DNA from 2 places in the Corynebacterium matruchotii genome. Region 2 is predicted to be linked to the other one. Evidence: riboswitches for the same ligand, from Rfam matches in the RefSeq annotation. Region 2 holds a riboswitch; the other holds the start of a gene.

Region 1 (14,578 bases), 490 kb from region 2:
GGGTCCTGCTTTCCTAGCAGTTCTTCCCGACGCACCGCCACCGCGGTGTACTGTTCTAGCGCCGGCTCGTACAGTGTGGTTTCCGCAAAGCACCTGGCCCAGTCGGCGCGATTATTCACCGTCACGGGATCCTTGTCACCGAACACTTTTTCGCATGCTGCTACGAGTTTCCCGAGTTGGGGTCGGGCCTCCGCGTATTTCTTATCGGCCATGAGCGAGGTGGTGTAGTCTCGCCATGCTGCGAGGGTATCAGGATGTTCCGCCCCTAAGGATTGCCGCATGTGTTCCAGCCGGGATAGCGGCGTCGGTTCCTCCGCGGTGGTTTCGGCGTTCTCGGTTTTAGGGTCCTCGGTTTTGTGAGGCTTGGCTTTGGGGGGCTCACCTTTAGGGGTTTCAGCTTTGGGGGCCTCGTGCTCGTGGGGGTTTTCGCGGGAAGGTTCGTGCGGGGTTGTGTTCGGGGTCTCATCCATGTTTTCACTCTACAGGGTTCTTGGGTTCTGCGATCTCGCCGGCAAACTGCGCCCCAAACTCTTGGACATGCCGGGTTGTTGAGTGATCTTCCCCGTAGATGCGGGTGCAGTCCTGCACCAATGCGTCGTATTCGGACCAGGCGTCGTCTACCCAGCCCAGGGCGAAGAGAGTGCGCATGTAGTCGTAGCGGAGTTCGATGGTCTCTAGGCTGTCGTCACCATTGATTTGTCGGGACACCGCTAGGAGCCCCTCGAATTCGGTCAGTGCCTCCTCGTATCGGTCGAGACACACCAGGGTGGTCGCGTATTGGGACCAAATGACGAAATGTCGCTTGTGGGTTTCTCCAAACACGTCTCGGGCGGCGCGGCGGGCTAGGTCGAATTCGGTGCTGGCCTTCTCATAGTTACCAGCGGCGAGGAGGCTGCGGGCGTAGATGGTGCGGAGCCGGATCACGTCGGGGTGGTTTTCGCCGCGGTCTTTGATAACAAGGTCGATGAGGGCGCGGTAGAATTCGGCGGCGTCTTCGTGCCGGTTGGCGCCGTCGAGGATTTTGGCGTATCCCAGTATGGTGTGAAGGGTGTCGGGGTGGTTTTCGCCAAAGAGTTCGAGTCGGGTGGCGAGGAGGTCGTGGAATTCCATGAGGGATTCTTCGAGCTCGTTTTGGTTGGCGAGTCCGGCCGCGTAGCTGTTCCAGTATCGGAGTGTTTTGGGGTGGTGGGGCCCGAAGACTTTCCGGGAGTCGTCGAGTAATGCGGCGGTGTGGGCGACTGCGGCGTCGGCGTGGTGGGCGTTGCTGAGGCAGATGGCGTATTGGTTGCGGATTTTAAAGGTGGAGGGGTCGGCGGGACCGAAAACCCGCACATAGGATTCGATTGTTTGTTCGTATTCTTCGATCGCTTCGTCGTAGCGTTGGAGTGCGTGGAGGGCGGCGGCGCGTTTGGCGTGCATGATGACGGTGCGTTCGTCGGTTTCGCCCCATACGGCGGTGAATCTAGGGAGGAGTTTTTCGCATTCCGCCAGGGCTTCTTTGTGTTTCCCGGTTTTGCCTAAGGATACCGTGTAGTGTGCCCAACTTGTCAGGGTGTCGGGGTGATCTTTGCCTTGCACGTGGCGGCGGGAGGTATACACTCGGGAAAATATTTGGGTGGCACCTTCAACATTGCCGAGCCGGTTGAGGCATTGTGCTACTTGTTCTTGTGCGTGGAGGGTTTCGAGGTGTTCCGGCCCGAGGTTGTGTGCCGCTACTTCCTGGAGGACCGCGAATTGTGTGCCGGCGTCCCGCACGTCACCCGCCTGATACAGGAAGTTGGCAAATTTGCGGCGGAGTGGGATGGTTTCGCTGCTTTTCTTCCCATAGCTTTGCTCCTGCACAGTCAGCAGCGCACTGAATTCCGCCGCCGCCGCATCCAGTTGGTTCTCCGCCACGAGCGCATCAATGTACTCGTTCCAGGCCCTATAGGTGTCCGGGTGGTGCATGCCCGACCGCTCTTGAAGCTCCACCAAATGGGTTTTCAGCTGGGTGCTTGTTGCAATCATTCTTTAACTGTACAACCCCGGTTGTCTAGTGTTGCTTTTCGACGCTACCCCTGGCAGAAATACTCCGCCACTTTTTGGGATAGCTCCTGGTAGGCCACGGTCTGCGGGTCGTGCTCCCCCAGGATTCGCACACATTCGGGGATGAGAAACTCATATTCCAAATGGGCTTCGGCAATTTTTTCGCTTGCAAATAGTGCCCATGCGTAGTCGTTCCAGAGTTTGAGTGTTTCGGGGTGATCTTCGCCGCGCGCCTGGCGGGAATCGTGGAGTAGGTGTTCCCATTCGCAGAGGGCTTTTTCATAATCGCCTATGTCCATGAGGCAGTCGGTGCATCGTATGCGCAGGTAGAAGGTTCGATCATCGTTTTCGCCATGGAGTCGGCGGGCGCCTTCCCTGGCACGCTGAAATTCCGTGTATGCGTCAAAGATTTGGTCGCTTCCGAGTAGGCAGTGGGCATACCGGCTGCGAAGATCCACGGTGTCGGGGTGGAATTCGCCTTTTTGGTTCGTCGATATTTCCGTGAGTTGGGCGAGTTCGGCAGCGGCTTCGTGAAAACGGCCGGCATCGGCCAGCATGATGGCGTAATTGCGCCAGGTTTGGCGGGTTTCAACGTGGTCGGCACCTAGGAGACGCCGACGGGCGATGAGGAGGGTGTGGGCTTCTGACACTGCTTCGTTGGTGTAGCCGGCATTGGCGAGGCTGGCTATATAGTTATGCCACACGGTGAGGGTTTCTGGGTGTTCTGGCCCGAGAATTCGCCGGTAGTCGGCAAGAAGTCTGGTCATTTCAGCGTAGGCTTCGTTGCTGCGACCGAGTTCGCTGAGGCAGGCGGCGTGGTGGCCGCGGGTATTGAGCGTGTCTATGTGGTCCGGGCCTAAGTCGTCACGCCTGGCTATGAGGAGGCGGTGGATTTCTATCAATGCCAGGTTGGGTTGCCCGATCCCCCTTAGGATTGCGGCATATTTACTACGCACATAGAGGGTGGAATTATGGTGGTTGCCTAAGAGTTTGGTGCAGAATGGGAGCAATAATTCGGCTTCGGCGAGCGCTTTGGGATAATCGCGCTGTTTCTCTAAACAAACCAGGTAGTTTATCCAGGTTCCTAATATGCCTGGATGGTCATTTCCGTAGAGGCGTCGACGGGTGGTGAGGAGTTCGGAAAATATCTGACCGGCTTCTTCGTATTTTCCCAGGTATGTTATGCATTCGGCGGTTTTTCCGCGGAGATAGAGCCATTCCTCACTGGTGGGCCCGTAGTGGTGATATGTGAGTTGCGCCGCATGATGGAATTTGGTGTAAGCATCTTGATATTTGCCCCTTTGCATGAGGTAGTGGGCATATTTGCTGATGAGGCCGGCCACAAATATGTGGTTGTCGCCAAGCATGCGTTCGCTGACCGATATGAGCAGGGCCAATTCGGTGAGTGCGTGTTCGGTGTCACCATCACGTATGAGCGCATCGATGTAGGTCAGCCACACTTCCCTGGTGTCGACGTGCTCCTCCCCTAACCGGGCGCGAAGCTCATCAAAGGTTTTTTTGATACCAGTGGTACGGGAGTTACGGATTTTAGTCATAGGCTTACTGTACAGAATCACTAGTTAACCTATTCTGAACCTTGCCGAGGTTTTGGTGGTTTATTATTTCACATGATGTAGTGGCGTAGATCATGTGATCTTTCTTTGTCTGATCTCGCCTTGGCGTAACCCTGTTTGAGTCGTTGTGCGACCCCGGCCCGACTTGCACCAACCGCCGGTGGCCTGCGTCTTCCTGCAGCAGACGGCGTTATAACCTCTCCATATCCGCATTAATGTCTGAGATGCTACCAATCCGAGTTTTGCCGTTGTTTCACCGCAGTCTCCCAACAATCACACTCATGATCGTGTCCCTATTCGTGTTCCATCTACACCCGCGCCGCCCCCGCCCACAATGGATCTGTGAGACTCGGGCATGCGGTGATTATCCAGATGCGGGCCCGAACTTAGAATTGCCCAAATGAGCATTCAGGTTTCCTGGGACCAACCAGGATGGGTCGAGGTTGGCTAGCCCAGCTCAGCACTTGTTCTAAGCTGGGGTTCGCAGGGGCAAGCTCACGCCGCTTTGCCCTTGGTGCTCGTTGCAGCGGACACTCACTCAGCCACAATCATTCCAACCACGTCCCACGCCCATTGCTGCATATGTGCTGAGCTGGAGTTCGGTCGCCCAGGCACGCTCAAGAACCCGGAAAATCCACGAACCCCAGCTCAGTACATTCACTAAGCCTGATTTTCCGCTGTAGGATCCCCCAATATCGCACTCTTTCCTGACCAAATGCCTTGTCTACGCCACGGAAATCGAGTTTAGAAGACATGCAGCCACGGCAGGACAAGGGGTAGCACACGTTCTGAGCTGGAGTTCCGTATTTTACCGGCCCCTCAAGAGGGTACTGAATCGAGAAAGTCAAGCTCAACAGGACATGAAGTCGGCCGAATGGCACGCCTTAAGAAGGCATAATCCCCGAATACACACCTGGCATACCGCCGCACCACCCTACTGCACTTGTTCTAAGCTGGAGTTCACACTGGGGTGCTAGCCAACGGATGGATACCTCACACTCATGCAAACCGGCTTCGGCACCCTTGTGCCTACTGGGCGCTGTCCAGAACCGCCGGGCTGCCCCAGGGAGAAAAGCCGCCACGCCGGAACTCCAGCTTAGAAAATATGCAGCCACTTCTGCCTGGGGTTCCGGCGGATCTTACCAGGCTTGAGGACGCATGCAGCACAAAACCGCCCTCACCAATAATGATGAGGGCGGCAATGAATCAAGATCAGGGCAGACGAAAGCCTACTTGGCGGTTACGGCGGTTACTGAACCACCGGCGGCCTCGATCTTCTCCTGTGCCGACTTGGAGAATTTGTCGGCGGTGACGTTGAGCTTGACGCTCAATTCGCCTTCGCCCAACACCTTGACCGGCTGGTTCTTACGAACCAGGCCCTTGGCCACGATATCGGCGACGGTGATGTCGCCACCAGCTGGGAAGGCTTCACCAAGGTCGCCAACGTTGACCACTTGGTAAATCACCTTGTTGCGGCTCTTGAAGCCCTTGAGCTTCGGCAGCCGCATGTGGATGGGCATTTGGCCACCTTCGAAAGCTGCCGAAACTTGCTTCCGAGCCTTGGTACCCTTGGTACCGCGACCAGCGGTTTTACCCTTGGAACCCTCACCACGACCCACACGAGTCTTGGCCTTATTCGCACCCTTTGCTGGGCGCAGATCGTGAAGTTTAATCACATCGCTCATTGGTTATTCCCCTGCCACTTCTTCGACTACCACCAGGTGGCGCACAACCTGAATCATGCCGCGCACAATGGGGGTGTCCTGGCGTACAACAGAGTGATTGATGCGGCGAAGCCCTAACGACTGCATGTTTTTGCGTTGTTTAGGGTTAGCACCAACCAGTCCTTTTTTCTGGGTGATCTTCAGGGCCATGGTTAAGCCTCCTGTCCTGCGCGTTGCCGCAGCATCCGAGCGGGGGCGACTTCTTCCAAGCTCTTGCCACGACGGGCTGCAACTTCTTCGGGGCGAACCAGTTGCTTCAGGCCGGCAACGGTGGCATGCACCACGTTGATGGCGTTGTCAGAACCGAGGGACTTGGACAGAATGTCTTGAATACCAGCGCATTCCAGCACTGGGCGGGCAGCGCCACCAGCGATGACACCAGTACCGGGGGCAGCCGGGCGGAGCATCACGATGCCGGCTGCGGCTTCACCCTGGACCGGGTGGGTGATGGTGCCACCAACCATCGGGACGCGGAAGAAGTTTTTGCGTGCTTCTTCGGCACCCTTTTGGATTGCGGCGGGGACTTCTTTGGCTTTGCCGTAGCCCACACCCACCATACCTTTGCCGTCGCCAACAATGACGAGGGCGGTGAAGCTGAAGCGGCGACCACCCTTGACCACCTTGGACACGCGGTTAATAGTCACCACGCGCTCAATGTATTGGGAGCGTTCGTCTTGTTGCTGATTACGACGATCGTCGCGGCGGCCACCACCGCGGCGCTCGTTTTTATTGTCGTCGGCGGAGCGTCCGCCGTCACGCCGTTCACGTCCGGACATTAGGCGTTCCTTCCGTTGTTGTTAATTGCGGTAGCCATTAGAATTTCAGACCACCTTCACGAGCTGCGTCGGCCAGAGCGGCAACCCGGCCATGGTATTTGTAGCCACCGCGGTCGAATACGACTTTTTCAATGCCGGCTGCCTTAGCGCGTTCAGCGATGAGCTGACCAACCTTGGCTGCTTTGGCTTTCTTGTCGCCTTCTACTGCTGCCACAACCTTCTCCACGGAAGATGCGGCGGCAAGGGTGTGACCAGCGGTATCGTCGATCACCTGCACATGCATGTGCCGAGCAGAACGGAACACAGCCAGCCGAGGTGCTTCGGGGGTGCCGCGCAGGGTCTTGCGAACGCGGACGTGACGGCGCACCCGAGCCTCGCGGCGACGAGCAGAGATATCTTTGCCGACCGGCAACCGCTTCTCGTTGTTGTTGTTGCTCATGTTTACTTACCCGTCTTTCCGACCTTGCGACGGATCTGCTCGCCTTCGTAACGAATACCCTTGCCTTTATAAGGATCGTCCTTACGCAGCTTGCGGATAATGGCGGCGATCTGTCCGACTTTTTGCTTGTCGATACCGGAGACTGACAGCTTGGTGTTGCCGTCCACGGCGAAAGTAATCCCCTCCGGGGGCTCGATGAGCACCGGGTGGGAGTAGCCCAGGGAGAATTCCAGATTCTTACCCTTGGCGGCCACACGATAACCGACACCGAAGATTTCCATCTTGATGGTGTAGCCTTCGGTCACGCCCACAACTAGGTTGTTAATGAGCGAGCGAGACAAACCATGCAAGGACCGGTTTTTCCGGTTGTCATCGGGACGGGTCACCAGAATCTGGTTGTCCTCGATAGCAACTTTAATAGGTTCGGCAACGGTGTGGCTCAGGGTACCTTTGGGGCCTTTCACCTCGACAAATTGGCCGTCGATTTTGACGTCGACATTGGCGGGGATGGCGATAGGTGTCTTACCAATACGTGACATTTCTGCGCGCCTCCCTTACCAGACGTAGGCGAGAACTTCTCCGCCTACACCTTTCGCATAAGCCTGACGGTCGGTCAGTAGACCCTGGGACGTGGAGATGATTGCCACACCCAGACCACCGAGCACCCTTGGCAGGTTATTGGATTTTGCGTACACCCGCAGGCCCGGCTTGGATACGCGTCGCAGACCAGAAATGGCGCGCTCCCGGGTGGGACTGTACTTAAGTTCGAGCGTCAAGGTTTTGCCCACCTTGGCGTCGTCGACAGTGTAATCAGCAATGTAGCCTTCGCTCTTTAAAATCTTGGCGATATTCACCTTGAGTTTGGAGGAAGGCATGGACACGGAGTCGTGGTGTGCGTGATTTGCGTTACGCACGCGCGACAACATGTCCGCAATTGGATCAGTCATGGTCATAGTAACGTGACCTGTTATGCCTTTCTCGTTGCGGTTCCTCTTGACCCGTTGCGTAATCCGCATAGCGTTACCGCATATTTTCCGGCCACTTTTCGCTTCCCATGCTCAATAGCGTGGGGCGCTCGCTGCCACAGTTATACGGTCGCACAAGGCGAGGGGCCTACAACAAAGTAGTTTTAGGTATATGGACGTGAAAAATAGTCCAGCGGGACACGTTACCGAAAAATGTGCTATTAGGCAAATGAGCTTTTCGACTGATGATAATGAATATTACGAGTTGGTGCACTTGTTTGCCCCGCAGAACAAGCAAAACCTGCCAGCATCTTCCGGGGACGAGATGAAGCTGAAGACTGCTGCAACGAAACGATTGACGAAGGCCAAAGCCGGGTACAGACGCTTATCGACGCCCATACTACCGGGAGAGACGTACAACGAAGTGTTTGGCACGAATGATTCGGTGAAGACGCCAGAGCCAAAGTCGAGCGAAGCCAGGAATTTTTGATGAATCGTAAAAGGATCCGCTCCTCACCACTGTCATGCCCACCATCGCTGTGGTCGGCGGTATCGCTGCGACCACTTTCGCGTTCCCGCCACAACTGCGGCAGATGTTCCGATTCTAGTAGGAAATGTTCTGAGCTGGAGTTGTGGTTTTATCGGGTAGCTGCGGCGGGGACTAAAAACCGAACTCCAGCTCAGCACCTGTTCTACCCGACGTAGGGGTTGTGCTGAGCTGCGGTTGTTGTGGCCCGACCCACCAGCAATCCGATCACGCACAGGAATGCTGCCGGCAGTAATCCCAGAACGATCAGATTGGGTGAGGCGATCTCCGCCGCGAATTGCCGCAGGATCACGGCATTCATGAAAACTTGGGTGATGACCCCAGGCCAGATCGACCTGGTGGCCCGAAACGCCTCGGTGTAAAACACAGTCCAGCACAGAAACATGGGGATGGTTGCCACCGCCATGGTGGCCCCGGTGACATTGAACTCGGCAATGTGGCTGTTATTGATCACCATGATGCCCCAGAAGGGCAGCCACCACACCCACCACACGCCGGCGACAATGAGGTAGATCTGCCACGACCGGAGGCGTAGTTTCAGGAGTTGATTGGCGAGATAGCCACGCCATAGGGTTTCTCCTACCAGGCTGGTGACCAGCAGCCACGGGAGGTTTCGTGCCACAACCTCCAGGTAGAAGGTGGCGTGAAGCGTCGAAAAGCTGATGGCATTGGCCAGGAAGCCAATGATAAGCGCGACCGCCAGGGCCGTGGGGCAGGCGAGGATGAGCAACAGGTATGTTGCGCCGGCGCCGCGAAGGTTTGGGGCGAAGCCGGCATCCTGCCAACCCCCGGTGACGGCACGTAACGCCACCACGGTGAGGAGCGGCAGGACGAGTCGCGGTAGTTCGCCGCCGGTGAGGTAGTCGTTCAGGCTGGTGGGAGCGGGTTGGCCAGTGAGCCGGTCGGTGAGGAGCCCAACCCATCCGCTGAGGAAAACCGCGCCGCCGAAGAGAATGAGGTTGCCGACCGTGCGTTTCGTATCTGTCATGTTTCACCTCAATCATTGGGGAGTACGAGATCGGGAAGGTGCTCTTTCACCTGGTCCAGGGGCTCATCGGCCATCACCACGTAACCGTCCCGCGCATCTTTGGTGGGCAGTAATGTCACCTTGTGGGGGATTGTTTCACTGCTGGGTTTGTCATCGCCCTGGTAGTGCTTGGTGGTGGTCACATAGATGATGGCTGTGACGGTGCCGTCGATTTTTCCCTTCACGTTATAAATAGCTATGTCACTCCGGGCCTGGGTGATGGGTAGAACTGTTGCCATACTGTCTCGTATCTCAAGGTTGAACCGTTCCGCAGCGGTCAATAATTCCCGGTCTATCGGAACCCCCGGAATCCCCTTACTAGATTGTGAACAATTTACTATCGCGCAATCCGAATTATTCCATTCGGCGTCAACCACCTTCTGATACCCCGTCATCGCACTGTTAATCGAGGCGATTCGGGGCTTTTCTACCCGAAAATGGTAAATGGTTGCGCCAATCAGCGCGAACGAAATGATAAGCAGAGACAAAACTACGTAGATAATCTTCCGCTGGCCCATCATCAGCCCCATCATAGTTGCAATAAACTGGGGTGGCGTGGCAACTACCCACGTTTTAGGAGGTGTATTTGCGACGCATTCGGAGGTTACCGGATCTCACTTCGGCTCGCCTGGTCGAAGAATTCGCGCTCATACGCGCACGCCACTTGGAATGCTGCCGTAGCCGCCGCCCGCTGCACACCGGTGGCCTGGACTAAGGCATGCTCTACCCGGCGTAGTGCCGCCTCGGTGGTCGTGACAAACGACTGGTCACCATAGGTTTTCAACCATTCATGGTAGGGGTGATCTGGGTGATTACTGGCTGCTAAGCACGCCCCCACCTCGGCATAGATCCAATAGCAGGGCAAGACCGCGGCAGCCCCAACCACGTAATCGTCACCATAGGCGGTGGCGGTAAGGAAGTTCGTATACCCCAAGGTCACGGGGCTGGTGTCGCCACTGATGCCACCCAACCACTCGTGATGCAATTGCGCCTCCACCACTAGACAATCCCGGGCGCTCTCCGCCCACTCCACCTGGTACTGCGGCTCACCCGCCTTGGCCGCCAACACCGCCAAAGCTCGGGAATAGTTCGCCAAATAGTGGGCATCCTGGTTCAAATAGAAATCGAACTCCCGTTTGGAAAGACTGCCATCCCGCAATCCCATAATAAATGGTAGCCCCATGATCTGTGACCACACCTCCCCCATGGAATCCCACAGGGACTGGGTATATGGACCCGCCGCCGGAATGGTTGGTCGATACCTCACTTCACCAGTGAATTTCCAAGGTTTTGTACTGGCGCACGCCGCCTGCCGCCGCACTTGGTGGAAATGATCTATGGGACCGTGCCCACCAGGTGTTCCCACCTCCAGGGCCGCCCCGGCGCGGATAGAATCGGCAAGCCAATAGCTCACCCATTCGATTGCTTCGGTGATGGTGTCGCCGGCGGCTAGTCGGGTGGCCAGTGCGGAGGATAGAGAACAGCCAGTGCCATGGGTGTTAGTGGTGTCGATTCGGGGTGTGGTGATGGTGGTGATGCGCCCATCGGGATACACCACGGCGTTATTGGCGAGCTTCCCGTCAAGGTGCCCACCCTTGGCAATCACAATGGTATTCGATTTCTGGGCAAATTCTGCCGCCTGGGACAGGGCTTCCTCGAACGTGCGTGCGGGTTCCGGGGCGCTGAGGAGTACCGCGAGTTCCGGCACGTTGGGGGTCACAATGTCCACATGATGAGCGAATTCGATCACGGCTTGTTCCGCATCAGGGTCGAGAAGCCGATCACCGCTGGTAGCGACCATCACCGGGTCGAGCACGACCAGAGGCATGGGGTGTTCCGCCAACCATTGCCGCACGCACGCCACAATGTCTGCACTGCCAAGCATGCCGATTTTCACGGCGTCAATGGTCACGTCCGAGACCACAGCATCGAGTTGTTCCCGCAGGAATGAAAGCGGTGGGGTATGAATCGACCGCACCCCATGCGTATTTTGCGCCACCAGTGCGGTAATAGCATTCATGCCATAGCCCCCGGCAGCAGCAATAGATTTCAGGTCTGCTTGCGCACCAGCGCCACCGGTGGGGTCGGTTCCGGCTATGGAGAGTACTCGCGGCACCGATGGGCGTCGCATAGCAAAGGCCGCCCGAAGCTCACCGGCAGCCGCCGCGGGGTCAGGGGACGACATGATTGCCGACACAACGCACACGCCGTCTACCTGCTGTAATTCGGCCGCAATATGCTTGTCGACGCCACCAATGGCCACGCTCTTCATCCCATGGGCTGCCGCCATTCGGGCGATCCGTTGCACCCCAGCCACCCCCAGGGGCGTCGCATGGTCGGGTTTTGTCTCGGTGGCACGCACCGGCCCAATACCGACCACGTCGGGAAGCCGCACCCCGGATGCGCGACAGGTTTCTACCACGTGTTCCAGCTGGTCGGCGGTTTCGATGCTGAGCCCCAACATCAATTCCGCCGGTAGCTGCCGTCGAGCCGCAACATAGGACAGGTCTCCCTGACCAATGTGGGCGTGGAGGCCCAGTTCGGCGGCGATATCCACATGATCGTTAATGAAAAGCGGGATCGTGCTCGGGTCAGCATTCGAAACAGCCGTCACCGCCTGTATTGCGTCTTTGAGCGCTTGGGCCCGCTGGCGGATCTGAGGCTTGGTGGCGTGTTTGTCTCGCAGCTGCACCACAGTCACGCCACCGGTAATAGCCTGGGTGACGATGGCGGGCACAGCGTCCGGGTCGGATCCGGGATCGGTGACGAGGTAAAGGTCCCAAATTGGTTCGCGCATGTCTTACTCCTCCTCGATTGTGACAAGCTCAGCGATGCGTTCAGAGGTAAGCTGGTAGAGCGCATCAATCCAGGCGACAGCGAAAGATCCGGGGGCGGATGCCCGTTGAGCGGCAACCATACCAGCGGCACCACTATGGGCGTGGGCCGCCACTACCGCATCATGCAGGTCGAATGCGTCCCGGCTGGCCACTGCAGTGCGGTGGGCGCCAAGGTAAGCTGCGACCAGGGCACCCAGGGAACAACCGGTGCCAATGACTAGTTGCATCATGGGGTGTCCAGAAACCAATCGGGTCACCCGGCGAGTGCTGACAATAACGTCCTGGGCCCCGGAAATGGCCACCACTCCCCCGGTTTGCGCCGCTAGATCACGGGCGGCGGGGATGGTCGCTTCTACTTCATCGGTGGCATCTACACCACGGCCACCGGCCCCGACCCCGGCCAAGGCGGCGATTTCCGAGGCATTACCACGGATTGCGGCGGGCCGGTACGCCAAGATTTCCCGGGAGAAAGCGGTGCGATGCGGCAAGGCTCCTGCGGCAACCGGGTCGAGCACCCAAGGGGTGCCAACGCTGTTGGCGCCGAGGATGGCCTGCCGCATGCCGGCGTATTGTTCCGCGGAGGGGGTTCCCGGGTTGATGAGCACCCCGGATGCGACACTGGCAAAGGCTGCGGATTCTTCCGGGGTGTCGCACATTGCGGGGGTGGCACCGGCCGCGAGTAACACGTTTGCGGTGACTTGGGTAACCACATTATTGGTGAGGCATTGCACGAGCGGACGAGTGTTCCGCATGGTGTCAATGGCGGCGATAAGCGCAGTTTTAGTGGCGTGATTCGGCATGAATGTGAAAGACCTCGACAATTCCTTCGCTAGTATGAGCTAGAGCAGGTTCAATGGGTGTGTTCTCAGCGCTCCAAGGAGCGCACCCCATGTCGATTTCCCAATGTAGCATAATTCGACGCCACCACCTGTCAGTTTGGGCTGACCCAGCTAGCCCCGTGTGCAGTGTTGGCGCCCCGGCCCGACTGGTTTCAGCCGAGTTCGTCAGGCCAGTGGTGGAGCTTGCCACGCTGGTAGATCAACGGCCGGGTTTCTTCCTCCCAACCACAATCATCCACGGTGACAGTGAGGATAACATGGTCGCCACCAACATAGCGGTCGGTGACAGTACCGAGGAACCAGGCTGCCGCGCCGCCGATCAGTGGCACCCCCACATCATCCCGGCTATCAATGCTTGTGGAATTGTCACGATGGGAGCTACGTCGCACAATGTTCACGCCGGCAAACCGGTCCAGACCGTGGCGGGCGAACTGTACCGCCAGGTGCAACTGGTCCTCGGCCAACACAGACACCCCGATGGGTGCGCCCACCATGAGGTGGGGGTGGGATTTGGACCTAGCGTCGATGCTGAGCAGCACCATTGGTGGTTCCAGCGACAGTGAGGTGAAAGCACTCACGGTGAGCCCAAGATCCGCCCCAGTTTCGGTGTCACGGGCGGTCACTACGGTCACGCCTGAGGGATAATTTCCCACGGTTTGTCGATAGTATGTACTATCCACCATTTTCATAGTGCTAAGCATGGGCCCTCGCTCGCTCCAGCTCCCACCGCAGCTGTGCTTCCGAAGGTGATTGCACCGGGATAAACGCTGCCTCCCGGAATCGACGTGACGCCGGCGAGCTCTTGGCATAGCCAGCCCCGCCCGCGACCCGCACCTCCACATTAGCGGCGGCAACCGCAACCTCGGCGGCCTCTAACCGTAATTCCAATAACTCCACGGGGCTAATATCCGAATTACCAACACGGGTAATAATGTTTTCCTGCCGCGCAATAATGTCAGAAACTTTCGCAGCAATATCCTGAACCTCATCGGCGAAGGTCGCATTCACCCCAAACAATCGTTCACTAGCAGCAACGATCGAAGCCTCGGCAACCCCAATGCATTCCGCGATTTGTAGGACCACAAACGTGGGCCGCACCTGGAGGATGAACGCATCAAAATCGTGGGTGAGAACCTGCGACTCTGACACGAACACATTTTCTAATGAAACCCAGGCGGAGGCGGTGGCGTTCAAACCCAATAGACCAAACGGTTTCCCAAACGTAAGCCCCTCAACGCCGCTCTCTACAAAGATGAGCAGTCGTTCACCATCATCAGTGCGTACCGCGGTCACCAGCACGGCATCATCATACAGGTTTGATGCCCAGTTCAATTTGCCGGTCACCCGGTATCCGCCTTCAACCGGAGTAGCGGCCAGTTCGATCTCACCGCAACCGGCGAATTCCTTGAACGCGGCAGCCATGCCGGTGATGCCGGGGCGGGCACCGGAACGCAGCGACTGTTCCACTGCCGACGCCGCCGGCTTGTTGGCATTGGCCAGATAGGTTTGGGTCATGAGGTGGGCCCAAATAGTGAACCCAACCGACAGGTCGCGGCGGGAGATTTCCCGAACAGTTCGAGCCGCGGTGAGCAGATCCGTATCGAGCAGGCCGACTTCGGCGAGGACCGGCAGAATGTAACGTGCGTCTTCGGTCCCTGCGTCAACTACCTTCGCTTTCTCACTCACAGTTTCGAGAATGCTGGGGTCAACGACGAGGGGTGCGGTAGCTTGTTCGATGATAGCGGTCATAGGTTATACCAATTCGGAGGTGAGGCGAGCGGGACGAGTGTAGGTATTAACCACGGGTGACCACTTGATGGCATCG
Region 2 (14,578 bases):
CCCCTCGGCGTCATGCGCACCCTCGGGGGCTTTCGCCTTACGGCGAGGCGTGAAATGCAGCACTACCACAACGATCGTCCCTACGGCCAGGCCAATCACCAGCGAACACAGCGTTTCCACCAGCCATTCCACAAACCCGCCCAGGTGCGCCACGTGATGAGCCCACCCGTGCACCAACTCATAAGGGGCATACCACCCCAATTCATTAGCCCCCACCAGCAGAATATGGCCCCCCACCCACAACATGGCAAACATGCCAATGATAGAAATCGTGTGCAGCACCTTCGGCATGGCAGTCACCAACCCATGGCCCAACCTCTTTCGAAACGCGTTCTCCCCCGCGGACAGCTTCAACCCCACATCATCCATCTTCACCAACACCGCGACCGCGCCATACACCATGGCAGTCACCACAAAGGCCACCACGATCAGCACCACAAGCTGCATCCAAAAACTCTTGGTGGCCACCTCATTCAGCGAAATCACCATGATCTCTGCGGACAAAATTAAATCCGTGGTGATCGCACCCCGCACCAACGTATTCTCATCCTTCGCCGCGGCCTTTTCCTCCGCATCCTCATTATGACCAGAGAAAAACTCCCACACCTTCTCCGCACCCTCAAACGACAGGTACAGGCCGCCTAACATCAACAGCGGTGTGAGCGCCCACGGCGCCAAGGCATTCAATAACAAACAGATGGGCAAAATAATGGCGATCTTATTCACCACCGAGCCCTTGGCGATGCGGAAAATAATCGGCAACTCCCGCGCCGGCGTCACACCCGCCACAAACCGTGGGGTGACGGCCGTATCGTCGATCACCACACCGGCGGCCTTGGCCGACGTGCGGGCCGCGGCAGCAGCCACATCATCAACACTGGCAGAGGCGGCTTTGGCAATCAGGGCCACGTCGTCAAGCAATGCGGCAAGACCACTGGGCATAATGAAACCTCACTTACAGTAGAAATTATGAAGATTGTAGTATACGGTGCCGGGGCCGTCGGAACCTGGCTTGGTGTGCACCTGTCCCGAGCCGGCACCGATGTCACCTTTATCGCCCGAGGCGCCACATTTGATTGGCTCAGCCAATCACCCATGGAATTACGTGGCCCCGATGGTACCCTGCGCATCGACGCCCACGTCGCCCACACCATCCCCGACGACGCCGACCTCGTCATTTTCGCCACCAAAACCCTAGGCCCCGTAGACCTGCCTGAACTTCCCGCCACAACCACCATCCTGACCACGCAAAACTCCGTGGAAATGCCACACCTGGCCGTAGAAAAATACGGGCCCGAACACGTCATCCCGGGTGTCGTACGCAGCTTCCTCACCAGACTAGCCCCCGGAATTACCTGCCACGACGGTAATATTCAAACCCTCACCTTCGGCAGCCTCCACCCAGCTACCCGGGATCTTACCGCCCAACTCGCCGAAATCTTATCGAAAACCCCTATCACTCCGGCCATTCGGGACGATATCCTCGCCGACGTGTGGGCCAAGGCGCTCTTCGTCACCACCTTCGGCGCCCTCGGGGCCCTCATGAACCAACCCATCGGCGTGCTCCGCACCACCTACCGGGACAGCTTGCGTGCACTCATCACCGAGGCCGCCCACGTGGCTCAGGCCAACCAGGTGGCACTGCCCGCAACCATTGTGGCCGACACCATGGCGTTCATCGACATCCAGGACCCCGCCAGCACCAGCTCCATGCAACGCGACATTGTGGCCGGCAATCCCAACGAATTAGACGCCCAGGTGGGGGCCATCTGCCGCATGGCCGGCCGCGCCGGGGTGGTGGCACCGCTCCATCGGCTGGTGGTGGAGGCCATCGAGGCCCATCCGGTCGCTCACTAACCGGTCACGTATCGTTCGCATAGCGGTTCGGGTAGCGGCGGACACGAGGGCTCCGGCGGTGGTCAACTGGGCATGCCGAAAAACGAGCCACCCGGCGATCCACCCCCGATAAGGCTTGCATTACGCAGATTCGTTTTATATTCTGCTTAAAAATACACGAGTGTTCACCCCTGATGTAGGTGGGCTGAGATGACGCAAAACATGGTGCGTCGAATCGTTGAACCTGATCCGGGTCATACCGGCGCTAGGAAGAAAGAGATCATGAACATGGCCAATACCATCAGTTCCAATCCGGCCCGCCCACTGCTGGCGTGGCGAGTCATCGACATCATCATCGCCGCGGTGTTCGCGGTCGCCATCGGCCTTATTTTCTGGGTGTGGAACAGCGTGGGCTACGCCTGGTACACCGCCGCCAACGCCGTCACCCCCGGCCTGGGCGGCATCGCCACCGGCATGTGGCTCCTCGGGGGCGTCGTCGGTGGCCTGGTCATCCGCAAGCCCGGCGCCGCTATTTTCGTCGAGGTGGTGGCCGCCTGTGTTTCCGCCGGCATCGGCAACCAGTGGGGCATTGAAACCGTGTACTCCGGCCTGGCCCAAGGCTTGGGCGCGGAGCTTATTTTCGCGGTTTTCGTCTACCGGAAATTCGGGCTCGTCACCTCGGTGCTGGCCGGCATGGGGTCCGCCGTGGGGGCGTTCGTGCTGGAACTGTTTATCTCCGGCAACGCCGCGAAGGGCATGGCATACAACACCATGTACCTGGGTTCCCTACTGGTGTCCGGCGCGGTTTTAGCTGGTGGGGTGGGGTATTTCCTAGTGATTTCCCTGGCCCGCACCGGGGCGCTGGACCGGTTTGCGGTCGGCCGGGAACGACGCGCCGTGGTGGACGCCTAACCCGCGTGGGGTTGGGTGTGAGGTAACACCATGGCAATCATTACTGCGCGAGGCTTTGGGTACCGGCATGCCAGTCGGAAGAACCCCGCCTTTTCCGACCTGGATTTTACCGTGGACCGGGGCGAAAAACTGCTGCTTTTAGGGGCGTCGGGTTCCGGCAAGTCAACGCTCTTGGCAGCCATCGCCGGGGTGCTTGGCAGTGACGACGGCGATTTCTCTGGGGAACTCACCGTGTCGGGTGTGGTGGGCATGGTGTTGCAGGACCCGGATTCGCAGGTGATTGCTTCCCGGGTCGGCGATGACGTGGCGTTTGGCTGCGAAAACCTGGGGGTTTCCCGGGAAGAAACATGGCGCCGGGTGCGCCGTGGTCTGGAGCTGGTGGGGTTGGATCTGCCGTTGGATCATCCGACCGCGGAATTATCCGGGGGCCAGAAGCAGCGGTTAGCGCTTGCCGGCGTGTTGGCGATGGGGGCGGACATCATTGTGCTGGATGAGCCGACTGCGAACCTGGATCCTGCCGGGGTGCAGGAGGTGGTGCGTGCCGTCACCCGGGTGGCCGCGGAGACCGGTGCGACCGTGATCATTGTTGAGCACCGGGTTGCTACCTGGCAGGGGGTGGTTGATCGGTGCATGGTGTTGGGGGAACGCCAATTGCTTGTCGACGCCCCTATCGGCCGGATCATTGCCGACTACGGTGACAGTCTCGCCCGCGCGGGCATCTGGATGCCCGGGCACGATCCGGTGTTCGAGCCTGGTGGGCACGCGGCAGGCTCTGGGGAAAGTGCCATTGAACTGCACGATGTTGTGACCGGGTGGCGGCAGCCGCTGCCGGGAATGGTGCCGATTACCTGGTCGATTTCCCGGGGGGCGTCGACGGTGATTACCGGCCCGAACGGGGTGGGGAAGTCGACGCTGCTGCTCAGCATGTGCGGGTTGCTGCCCACTCACGCCGGCACGGTTGGGGTGCACCCCGACATTGCCGCCGGGTTGGGCGGGGACCCCTATAAGTGGAGGTCCCGGGATCTGGCCCGGCGCATGGGGTATGTGTTTCAGGATCCCGAACATCAGTTTGTGGCCCGCACGGTGCTGGAGGAGCTTTTGGTGTCCACCAAGGTGTTGGGGCTGCCGGAGGGCACGGTTCGACAGCGGGCCGGGGAGATTCTGGCCCAATTGCGGTTGGAACAGTTGGCGGAGGCGAATCCGTTTAGCCTGTCTGGTGGCCAAAAACGTCGCCTGAGCGTGGCCACAACGCTTATTAATACGCCGCGGGTGGTGTTTCTCGACGAGCCCACTTTCGGCCAGGATCGCACCACGTTTATTGAATTGGTGCAGTTGTTGCGGGGACTCACCGATGACGGGGTGACCGTGGTGTCGGTCACCCACGATGAGTTATTTTACCATGCCATGGCCGACCACACCCGAGCCATGACCAGGACTGTTTCCGGGGGTGAGCATGAATCTTCAGGCTGTTAACCCGGTTGCCCGGGTCATTGCGCTCTTGGTGTTTACGACCCCGCTGTTGGTGAGTATCGACCTGGTGTCCGCCCTGGTTTCGCTCGCGTGCACGATCATCGGCGCCCCAATTCTGGGGGTGAGCTACCGGGTGCTGTTCCGCCGTGGCCTGCCGATTGTGCTGATAGCACCGGTGTCGGGTATTTCCATGGCGTTGTATGGCCGGCCCGAGGGCCGGGAATATTTCTCGGTTGCCTTCGCACACGTGACCGATAATTCGTTGGGGTTGGCTGCTGCCATCATGGTGCGGGTTTTGGCCGTGGGCCTGCCCGTCATTGTGCTGCTCGGCACCATCGACCCCACCGAGCTGGGGGATGGGCTCAGCCAGATCCTCAAGTTTCCACCCAGGTTTGTCATTGGGACGGTGGCCGGCGCCCGGCTTGTGAGCTTGTTTCAGCGCGACTGGGAGGCGATGCGGCGGGCCCGCCGGGTGCGGGGGCTTGACGGGCATAATCGGGTTCGGCGGGCCTTGACCATGACGTTTGGCCTGCTGGTTTTGGCCCTGCGCCGGGGCACGAAGCTGGCCACCGCCATGGAGGCCCGGGGTTTCGGGAAGGATGTGTCCCGCACGTGGGCGCGGGAATCCCGGTGGGGGCGGGCGGAAACCCTGCTGGTGGTGGCGTGCGCTGTCGCCGGGGCCATGTCCATCATCATTGCGGTGTGGTGCGGCTCGTTCCGGTTCCTGGGGGCCTGAAACACCATGATTGTGCTGGTCGATGGCCCCTCCGGCTCCGGTAAAACCACCCTGGCCACTCGCCTGGGGATCCTGCTGTGGCTGCCCGTGATTCATATGGATGATTTTTATCCCGGCTGGTCTGGGCTTGCCGCGGGGTCCGACATCATTGCCGCCAGCGTGCTCAAAACCACCGATCCCGGCTACTACCGGTGGGATTGGGCGAATGATCGGGCAGGGGAGTGGGTGCCGGTCCCGCCGGGTGCGAAGATCATCGAGGGCGCGGGCGCGGTCACCGCTGAAACGCTGCGGGCCGCGTCGATAAGCGATCACCAGGTGGCGGCGATCATGCTCACCGGCGAAGCCACAACCCGCTACCGGCGGGCTATGCGGCGCGACCCCTATTATGAACCCTACTGGGAAATGTGGGCTGAGCAGGAAAAACGCCACTATGCTGTGCAGTCTCAGGGTCTGGGTGACCTCGTCCCCACGCTATGGATTGACACCACTGGGTTGGATGCCGGGCAGGTTGTGCGCCGCGCCTACGACTTCATCACATACTATGTGGAGTAACGCGTTACGTTGCTGGAGGTCAATGCGTCATGCCGATACATCATCAGATCCGCACTGTGGCGACCATCCTTGCCACCATTACCATTGCCGCCCTAGTGCTCACGGGCTGTAATACGGCGGTGCGCCGAAACGGCGAAGACGAGGTTTCCCGCAAGCTCATCACCGTGTGGGGTGCTGAGCCACAAAACCCACTCCTGCCAGCCGACACCAATGAAACCGGCGGCACGAAAGTCATCACCGCCTTGTTCGCCGGCCTGGTGTATTACGACGCCGACGGCAAAACCCATAATGATGTGGCCAAATCCATTGACTTCGACGGCGACCGCACCTACACGGTGACGCTGCGGAAAACCAGATTCGCCGACGGTACTGAGGTGAAGGCCCATAATTTTGTGAAAGCCTGGAATTATGCGGTTACCCATGAACAGTCCCTGAGTAATTATTTCAAACCGATCAAAGGGTATACCGCGGACGGCAGTGGCTCGCTCACCGGAGTAAAAATCGTCAACGACACCACCTTCACCATTGAACTGGCCGAACCCTTGGCAGATTTCCCCGACCGGCTGGGACATGTTGCGTTTTACCCACTGCCCGATGTGGCGTTCGAGAACATGGCAGCCTTCGGCGAACACCCCGTCGGCAATGGGCCCTACACGCTGGCGGATTGGACACACGATAAAGAAATCCGGGTGTTGACCAACGACCATTACGATGGACCCCGGAAAAGCCGAAATGATGGGCTGCGGTTCATGATTTACCCCACAGCCGAGCAGGCATACCAGGATCTTCTGACCAACAAATTAGATATTTTAGAAACCATGCCGCCGAACGCCTTTTCGACGTTCGAAGCCGTCCTGGGGGATCGGGCGATTAACCAACCCACCGCCGTCAACCAATTCATCACCATCCCCCAAAAGCTGGAATATTTCAGCGGGGAAGAGGGAAACCTGCGCCGCCAAGCAATCTCCATGGCCATCAACCGGAAAGCAATCACCACCACCATTTACAACAACGTGTACACCCCGGCGGTCGATTTCACCGCCCCCATCGTCAAGGGATATTCCGCTAGCATCCCCGGACACCAGGTGCTGCGCTACAATCCCACCAAAGCCAAGGAACTCTGGGACCAGGCGAATGCTATTTCCCCCTACATTGGCGAATTCGCCATCGCCTATAACGCCGACAGTGGGCACCGAGCCTGGGTGGATGCCGTGGTTGAACAACTCAAAGACAACCTGGGCATCGATGCGGTCGGGAAACCCTATCCTAACTACAAGGCCCTACGGAATGACATCACCCGCCACACCATTGGCTGCTCGTTTCGCGCCGGCTGGCAGGCCGACTACCCCCTCATCAGTAACTTCCTGGTCACCTCATTCGCCACTGGTGGCAGCGCCAATAATGGCGACTACACCTCGGAAGAGTTTGACAACCTTGTGGCCGCCGGTGACAAAGCAAAAACCTCCGCGGCCGCGATCAGCTACTACCATCAGGCCGAGGAGGTATTATTTCGGGACTTACCGTCCATCCCATTGTGGAATAATAACGCCGTGGGTGGGTACTCCACCCAGGTGTCACAGGTGAAATTCGGGTGGGATTCCACCCCACTGTATTACCGAATCATCAAAAACTAGCTGGACATGGGGATGGGGATAGACCGCAGATCCAGGCCATAATTCAGCACCGACTCCAACACTGAGCTGCCGGTCACCGGGATCCGCGGTTGTGGCACTACCGTCGGATACTTCGCAGCATCCACATCATCACTGGGCTGATCCGTCACCTGCGGCTGGGGGATGCCTGCATGTCGGGAAATCCACTCCACATTTTCCGTCACCGGCACGTGGAACGCCACCGTCCCCGGGCCGGCGGCTGCGGACTGCACACCAGCCAGCTTCCCTTGGTCGTCGAAAAGCGGGCCGCCGGAATCACCCAATTGGATTCGCCCCCGCTCAATCTGGGACTCGATCACCGTCACCCCAGCCAGCGGATCGGGCAGATTATGCACCCGCCGCTGCACCACCGCGTCGGCCATGAGCGCACCCGTGAGCTCGTCACCGCCCCAACCCGCAACAGTTGCCCGCTCCTGCGGCTGCAAATGCGAGGTTGCTAATGGCGTGGGGGTGGCGCTTGTCGGACGATCCAGGCGAATCAACGCCAAATCGTTCTTGGGGTGTAACACCGCCTCTTTGGGGTAATAATTTTCCTTCTTAATGAAGATCGCGGAATTCCCCTGGTGAACACAGTGCTTTGCGGTCACCACCCATTCGGGAGCGATAACCGTGCCGGAGCATTGCGACCCACCCAAAATAAGCAATGCCAGGCTGTCGGCATTATTCACGCGGCCGCCAGCGATAGCACCCGCCGGCGGTGCCACTATGGTTGAGGAAGCTATCGCAATCGCTGCGGCAACCGCAGCCTTTTTCATCCAGTTCAACATGGGGTTATAAGACCTCCGCGATCTTTGTTATGGGGCGGGCTATGACCACGCCACTATCAGTTTCAATAATGGGACGTTGGATAAGTATTGGGTGCTGAGCCATGGCGGCACATAAGTCATCGTCGCTCATGGTCTCGTCTAATGCTAATTTGCGGTACCAGGCTTCGCCAGTGCGAATCAGATCGTGTGCCCCCATACCACCCCGCCGGATGAGCTCAGCAAGTTTGCTTTTGCTTGGTGGGGTGTCGAGATAATTCACCACAATCACCTCACGATCCGGTGCATGCTCAGCCAAATACGCCAATGCGGCGCGGGACTTGGAACAATCCGCATTATGGTAAATCGTAACAGTAGAACCCATACCTATAACATTCTCTAAAAATTCTGGACATGAACTTTCTCGTCACGCTGAATCGGCGAGACAAACAAATAACAGCGCCACACGGCGGAGACATGACCGGTGACGCTGTTATAAACACACAAGGCGGATGAAGTTATGGAACCGGCACCAAAGTAACGTTCTTCGCCCAATCAATGGTGATGCCCTGTGACTTCAACCACTGGGCTGGGCTATCGTTGTGGCGAGTAATTCCTTCCACCGCAGCCAATGTCACCTCAATGGCGCGCTCTGCGTCTTCGGCCGAAATCAACCCTGCTGATGTGGCAGCGGCAAGCTCATCAATGTCGACAACCTCCACACCATTCCCGTTATTCCAAATCAAATCTACATACAGGTCCCGGGTAGTCCACACGTCATTTTCCACGGAAATCTCCACCACATCAATGTAGATATCTTCCCGCTCGGTCACCCCATCACGGTAGTGAAAAATATTAGCGCGTAGTCCTAGTTCTGGCAGAAGCCAGCTCTCTAGATAACCAAAATTCGGGTGGTCGGCACCACGCGCCATGTATAACCCGAATTCGGTTTCCCGATAGGTATCTACCCGGCGCAGGAAGCCTTTGGGGTCAATATTCGTATTGGCCTTCAGGTTAAAGGTTTCTTCCTTCACTGGATGTAGATTTGTCATTAGTTCACCTCAAAGAAAGCGGCCGTTGGAATAAACGAGCAGTGGGCATTACTTTCTTTCTCTATCGTGTCGATTGACCCATCCATTACAGCAATGACATTTCCCTTCCCAGTGGGGGCATTGCCACTCACAGTAGCTGGGCCTTCGGGATTAATACCATTACCCCCGAGGGGTGCAACACCACTCTTGAAAGTATTGAGATTGAACCAATACACCTTCATGTCGGTCTTATTGAGCTTGCCGGTTCCCAGGGCGGTAAACAGGAAGGCGGTTTCCCCTTCCTTGGCGCCCGGTACGGGGATGACGGTGGGCCCGGGTACGGCAATGCCCGAACCAATGGCATCGGACTGGGCATTAATGCACTTCGAAGCAATCGACGGCCAATAGAACTGTTTGAACCTGGGGGCGGCGCCTTCCGGCAGCTTGATTTCCGACTTGCCGCCGCCTTCCCAGAACATTATGCCGGCGAGAATGGCGCCACGGATCTGATCCGGCATTGGGGTGGAGTTAGCAAAGTTACGGGCCTGGTCGAGAATCTCTTTCTTTGGTCGGCCGAGATTGTCTACGGGCATGAAATCCTTGGGGCCGGCCATGAGCGAAATCGGCATTGCCGGTAGGGGATTGCCGGCACCAATGGCCATGGCCGCGGTTAGGGCAATCTTGGTTTCTTCTTCTTTCTTTTTAGCCAATTCTTGGGGGGTTTCCGCGGAGGCCGCGGTGGCTCCGCTCACAGTCAGGGTAATTGCGGTGAGCGCACCAACAAGTGCGCGCCGGGCGCGGCGAGAAAGCGCTGGTAGCACAGTGGCAACCTTTCACGTTGAGGGGTGTGGTGGTTTGGATTGATAAAACGTTGAATAACGAGTGCTAAAGGCGCATTGTGACCTTTCGTACACCAAGGGAGTGTACTCGTTGAGAAAGGTTTTAAGAAGGAAAACCATAAATCACTCCAATCACAATTGCATCATTAGTCACTTGCGTTTCAGTAATCACAGTAATATTAGCTGACAGAAAGTCAAGACCGGGTTAGAGAAAAATCAGCATTACACTGCTGTAATTCAAGCAAAATCACAGGTAAAACCCGAAAATGAGAGCGATGAAAGATCTTGCTGAAGAGAGGTTGGTAAAAAGCTAAAAAATGCAGGTAAAAAGCTAAATATCAGATGTGCAGCTTCTTGGTGAGATCTGGGGCGACATTGCGGAAAGACGTGTTTAACACCTCACCCATAAGTGTCGAATGTGCGCTACCCCCATGTGGTGGAGTAAGGTTGTTTCGTTTTCATTTTCTTCCCCCTAGGAGCACTCGTTGTCTCATCCAGAGTTTCGTAATGTCGCCATCGTCGCGCACGTCGACCATGGTAAAACCACCCTCGTGAACGCCATGCTGGAACAGTCCGGCGTCTTTGGTGACCACGGGGAAGTTGCTGATCGCGTCATGGACTCCGGTGATCTAGAGAAAGAAAAAGGCATTACGATCCTCGCAAAAAACACCGCCATTCGCCGCAAGGGGCTAGGCAAGGACGGCAATGACCTCATTATTAACGTCATTGACACTCCTGGCCACGCCGATTTTGGTGGCGAAGTTGAACGCGGGCTCTCCATGGTCGACGGCGTGGTATTGCTTGTCGACGCCTCCGAGGGGCCATTGCCACAAACCCGGTTCGTGTTGGGCAAGGCCCTGGCTGCCAAAATGCCCGTCATTATCGTGGTGAATAAGACCGACCGCCCCGACGCCCGCATCGACGAGGTGGTGGAGGAATCCCAAGACCTCCTCCTCGAATTGGCTTCCGCGCTGGACGACCCCGAGGCCGCGGCCGCCGCCGAAACCCTCCTCGACCTGCCGGTTCTTTACGCCTCCGGCCGGGAAGGCAAGGCGTCCACCGAAAATCCGGGCAATGGCAACGTTCCTGACGCCGCCGATCTTCAGGCGCTTTTCGACGTCATCCACGAGGTACTGCCCGAGCCGTCCGCCACCATCGACGCCCCCCTCCAGGCGCATGTCACCAACCTGGACTCTTCTTCCTTTCTGGGACGCATCGCCCTGGTGCGTATCCACGCCGGCACCCTGAAAAAAGGCCAACAGGTTGCGTGGATTCACTACGACGACGAGGGCAACCAGCACATTAAAAACGTGAAGATTGCCGAACTGCTTCGCACTGTTGGCGTGGACCGGGAATCCACCTCCGAAGCTATGGTCGCTGGCGACATTGCGGCGATCTCCGGCATCGACAACATCATGATCGGCGACACTCTCGCCGATGTGGAAAACCCCGTTGCCCTGCCGCGCATCACCGTGGACGAGCCGGCCATCTCCATGACCATCGGCGTGAACACCTCCCCCCTGGCCGGCAAGGGGGGCGGCGATAAGCTCACCGCCCGCGTGGTCAAGGCGCGCCTCGACCAGGAACTCATCGGTAACGTATCCATCCGGGTGCTGCCCACCGAGCGGCCCGATGCGTGGGAAGTGCAAGGACGTGGCGAGATGGCCCTGTCCGTTCTGGTGGAAACCATGCGTCGGGAGGGATTCGAATTGACCGTCGGCAAGCCCCAGGTGGTGACTCACACGGTGGACGGCCACGTGTATGAGCCCTTCGACCACATGGTCATCGACACCCCCGCCGAACACCAGGGTGCCGTCACCCAACTCATGGCCAACCGCAAGGGCATCATGACCTCCATGACCAACCTGTCCGGCGATTGGGTGCGCATGGAATTCGACGTTCCCGCTCGCGGTCTCATCGGGTTCCGCACCACCTTCCTTACCGAAACCCGCGGCTCCGGCATTGCGAACTCCTATTCGATTGAATCTCGCCCCTGGGCCGGTGAGATCAAGGATCGTGCCTCGGGGTCGCTCGTGGCCGACCGGTCCGGCCAGGTCACGGCCTATGCCCTCCAGCAGCTCGCCGACCGGGGAAATTTCTTTGTCGAGCCGGGCATGGAAGTGTACGAGGGCATGGTTGTTGGTGCCAATAACCGTGATGAAGACATGGACATCAATATCACCAAGGAAAAGAAGCTGACGAACATGCGTTCGGCTACCGCGGACGCGACTGTCACCCTCGCCAAGGCACATGTGTTGTCTCTGGACGAGGCCATGGAATTCTGCGGCCAGGACGAATGCGTGGAAGTCACCCCCAACTCGCTGCGGGTGCGGAAGGTTCTGCTGAACGCCACCGATCGGGCCCGGGCTCGTTCCAAAGAAAAGGCCCGCAATAAATAACCCGTGGGGTAGGGAAGTACACTAGTCCCTATGACAAAACTGCGATGCGCCTCACTCCTATCGGTGGTAGCGGTGTGCGTAATCGGCACCCTCGCCAGCTGTGCCGCATCACCCGGCCCCGCCCCGATCGAAGAATCCAATAACGAGGCCACGCAGCCCACCACCACAACCACCACTCCCCGCAAACAGGCCAAAGAACTGGCCCTGGGGATTGACCCGGTGCATTCCGGATTCAACCCGCACCTGCTTGCTGACGACTCCAGGTTCATCCAAACCCTGGCTCGGCTCACTCTGCCCAGTATTTTTGTGGATGGGCGGCTCAACACCGACCTGGTGGTTATGGTGGAGGAACTCAATCGTAATGGTGAGGTTGTCTCCGTCACGAATGCTCAGCACCCGGAGGGGCATACGTCGCAAAGCGTATCGGCCGCCCGGCCGACGTCGACAAGCACCACCGCGAAGCCAGCAGATAGTAATGACGCGGAAACCGACAAACCCGCACCCGTGAAAACCGTGCGCTACCGGCTGGCCTCCGGCGCGCAATGGAGCGACGGCACGCCGATTACCGTGGCGGATTTCGAATACCTGTGGAGTTCTATGCTTAACACCCCCGGTACGCTCAACCCCGCCGGCTATTGGGCTATTACGGACATACGTTCGAGTGGCGGTGGGAAAACCATCGAAGTGGATTTCAATAAAGACATTGCCGAATGGCGCACCTTGTTCGACCATATCCTCCCCAGTCACGTGCTCCGCGGCGTGAGCTTCGCCACCGCCCTTAGCTCCACGATTCCCGTGTCCGCCGGAAAATTCACCATGAAAAGCTACGACCGGAACCGGGGGCTTATTACGCTCAACCGCAACGATCGGTTTTGGGGCAAAGAGCCCGCGCTGGTGGAAAACCTGAACTTCAGGGAGATTCGCAGCACCGACCAAGGCATCGAACTCATTCAAAACGGGCAGATCAGCTTCATGGATGTGACCCCCACCGAAACCTCCAAGGAAGCATATTCGCTCGTGCCCGGCACCCAAGTGCGCACCGAAACCGACAAATATGGGCTCGAAATCGTGGCGAACAGCCACCTTCCTAAGCCACTCCGCAAAGAACTTCGATCCATTATTGATCCGGGACTCATCACCCGCATCGCCTATAACCGCCGAACTGACCTCACTCTCGTGGACAAACCTGGTGGCACCATCACGGGAAGCAGCATGTCACTAGAAACCACAACCGAGGCAGCCGAACCAACCGTCACCGGCGAAACCGGCGCGACCGGCACCGGCGAAACCCCCGAAAACACCACCGACCCCATCGGCCTGCAAACCCTCAACCGTCCCCTCATCATTGGTGTGGACCCCTCCGACCCTGTGGTCGCCAGCGCCGCAAAAACCCTCGTGAACTCGCTCATTCGGCACGGTGTGCGCGTCACCATGAAAAGCGCGGACACAAATGAACTCATGCAAACCCTCATTCCCCGCGGTCAAGTCGATGCGGTCGTGGCCAAAAGTGGGGCAAATCTTGCCGACAGTTATGCATGCCCTAACATTGGATTGTTAGGGTCGAATCGTTCCGGGTTTTGCCAGGCCGACACCCAAATACTCATTAACGAGTATCTCACCGGCAAAAAAACCGAAGATGAACTCACCGAACACCTGGCTCACCTCGAAACCGACGAAGCCCTACGCACCGTCATTGCCATCGACACCCGACTGGAAGTCCTAGGAACCGGCGTGACCGGACCGGACCCAGACCTGAACCAATGGCCGCGTGGCTACGCCACCGTTGACACCTGGCACAGCAAAAACTAGTAAAGAACAGGTGCCACCACTAAGTGGCAACCACACAACCATACACATCCCACAACGAAACGGACCCTTATGAAAAACCTGAACGGCGTCAATGTCATAGCAGTACACGCTCACCCCGACGACGAAGCAATCTGGACCGGCGGCATGCTTTCCGACCTGGCCATGCGCGGCGCCAACGTGCTCGTTGTGACCTGCACCTTGGGCGAGCAAGGCGAAGTCATTGGTGAACCCTACGCTAACCTGGTCGCCGACAAAGCCGACCAGCTCGGCGGATTCCGCATCCGTGAGCTGCAAAAATCCTTGAAAACCCTCGGGGTTCGCGGCACATTTTTAGGCGGCGCAGGCTGCTGGCGCGACTCGGGTATGGCCGGTGACCCGGCAAACCAGCACCCCCGAGCCTTCACGAACGCCGGTGACGAGGCCGTGGAACAGCTCAAAAGCATCTTCCTCACCCACCCACCGCACCTGATTATCACCTACGGGCCGGACGGCGGATACGGGCACCCCGACCACATCAAGGCGCACGAAATCACCCATAGGGCCGTGGAACAACGCAACCTAGTCACCCCCATCCTGTG

What was found. A riboswitch is a leader RNA that binds a small molecule or an ion and turns the genes downstream of it on or off. The one in region 2 is predicted to bind thiamine pyrophosphate.
Region 1: it holds a riboswitch for thiamine pyrophosphate, as region 2 does, so the genes downstream of both, thiM (hydroxyethylthiazole kinase) here and HBA49_RS07730 (ECF transporter S component) in region 2, are expected to answer to the same signal.

Annotation. Positions count from the first base shown of each region.
Region 1 is NZ_CP050134.2:2,213,235-2,227,812, forward strand. Features, by position in the region: gene HBA49_RS09840 (tetratricopeptide repeat protein) at 1-470, opposite strand, end outside; gene HBA49_RS09845 (tetratricopeptide repeat protein) at 475-2,007, opposite strand; gene HBA49_RS09850 (tetratricopeptide repeat protein) at 2,052-3,581, opposite strand; gene rplO (50S ribosomal protein L15) at 4,829-5,284, opposite strand; gene rpmD (50S ribosomal protein L30) at 5,288-5,473, opposite strand; gene rpsE (30S ribosomal protein S5) at 5,476-6,099, opposite strand; gene rplR (50S ribosomal protein L18) at 6,137-6,538, opposite strand; gene rplF (50S ribosomal protein L6) at 6,541-7,077, opposite strand; gene rpsH (30S ribosomal protein S8) at 7,093-7,491, opposite strand; gene HBA49_RS09885 (hypothetical protein) at 7,733-7,993, shown strand; gene HBA49_RS09890 (CPBP family glutamic-type intramembrane protease) at 8,196-9,038, opposite strand; gene HBA49_RS09895 (hypothetical protein) at 9,047-9,598, opposite strand; gene HBA49_RS09900 (bifunctional hydroxymethylpyrimidine kinase/phosphomethylpyrimidine kinase) at 9,682-11,874, opposite strand; gene thiM (hydroxyethylthiazole kinase) at 11,878-12,714, opposite strand; TPP riboswitch at 12,718-12,814, opposite strand; gene HBA49_RS09910 (flavin reductase family protein) at 12,906-13,454, opposite strand; gene HBA49_RS09915 (acyl-CoA dehydrogenase family protein) at 13,447-14,502, opposite strand; gene HBA49_RS09920 (OsmC family protein) at 14,506-14,578, opposite strand, start outside.
Region 2 is NZ_CP050134.2:1,723,851-1,738,428, reverse strand. Features, by position in the region: gene HBA49_RS07740 (DUF808 domain-containing protein) at 1-942, opposite strand, end outside; gene HBA49_RS07735 (2-dehydropantoate 2-reductase) at 970-1,857, shown strand; TPP riboswitch at 2,004-2,125, shown strand; gene HBA49_RS07730 (ECF transporter S component) at 2,125-2,748, shown strand; gene HBA49_RS07725 (ABC transporter ATP-binding protein) at 2,779-4,221, shown strand; gene HBA49_RS07720 (energy-coupling factor transporter transmembrane component T family protein) at 4,202-4,954, shown strand; gene HBA49_RS07715 (nucleoside/nucleotide kinase family protein) at 4,961-5,506, shown strand; gene HBA49_RS07710 (peptide ABC transporter substrate-binding protein) at 5,536-7,140, shown strand; gene HBA49_RS07705 (trypsin-like serine protease) at 7,137-7,946, opposite strand; gene arsC (arsenate reductase (glutaredoxin)) at 7,951-8,307, opposite strand; gene HBA49_RS07695 (ribonuclease FAU-1 family protein) at 8,441-8,974, opposite strand; gene HBA49_RS07690 (Rv1157c family protein) at 8,974-9,774, opposite strand; gene typA (translational GTPase TypA) at 10,278-12,191, shown strand; gene HBA49_RS07680 (ABC transporter family substrate-binding protein) at 12,222-14,000, shown strand; gene mshB (N-acetyl-1-D-myo-inositol-2-amino-2-deoxy-alpha-D-glucopyranoside deacetylase) at 14,070-14,578, shown strand, end outside.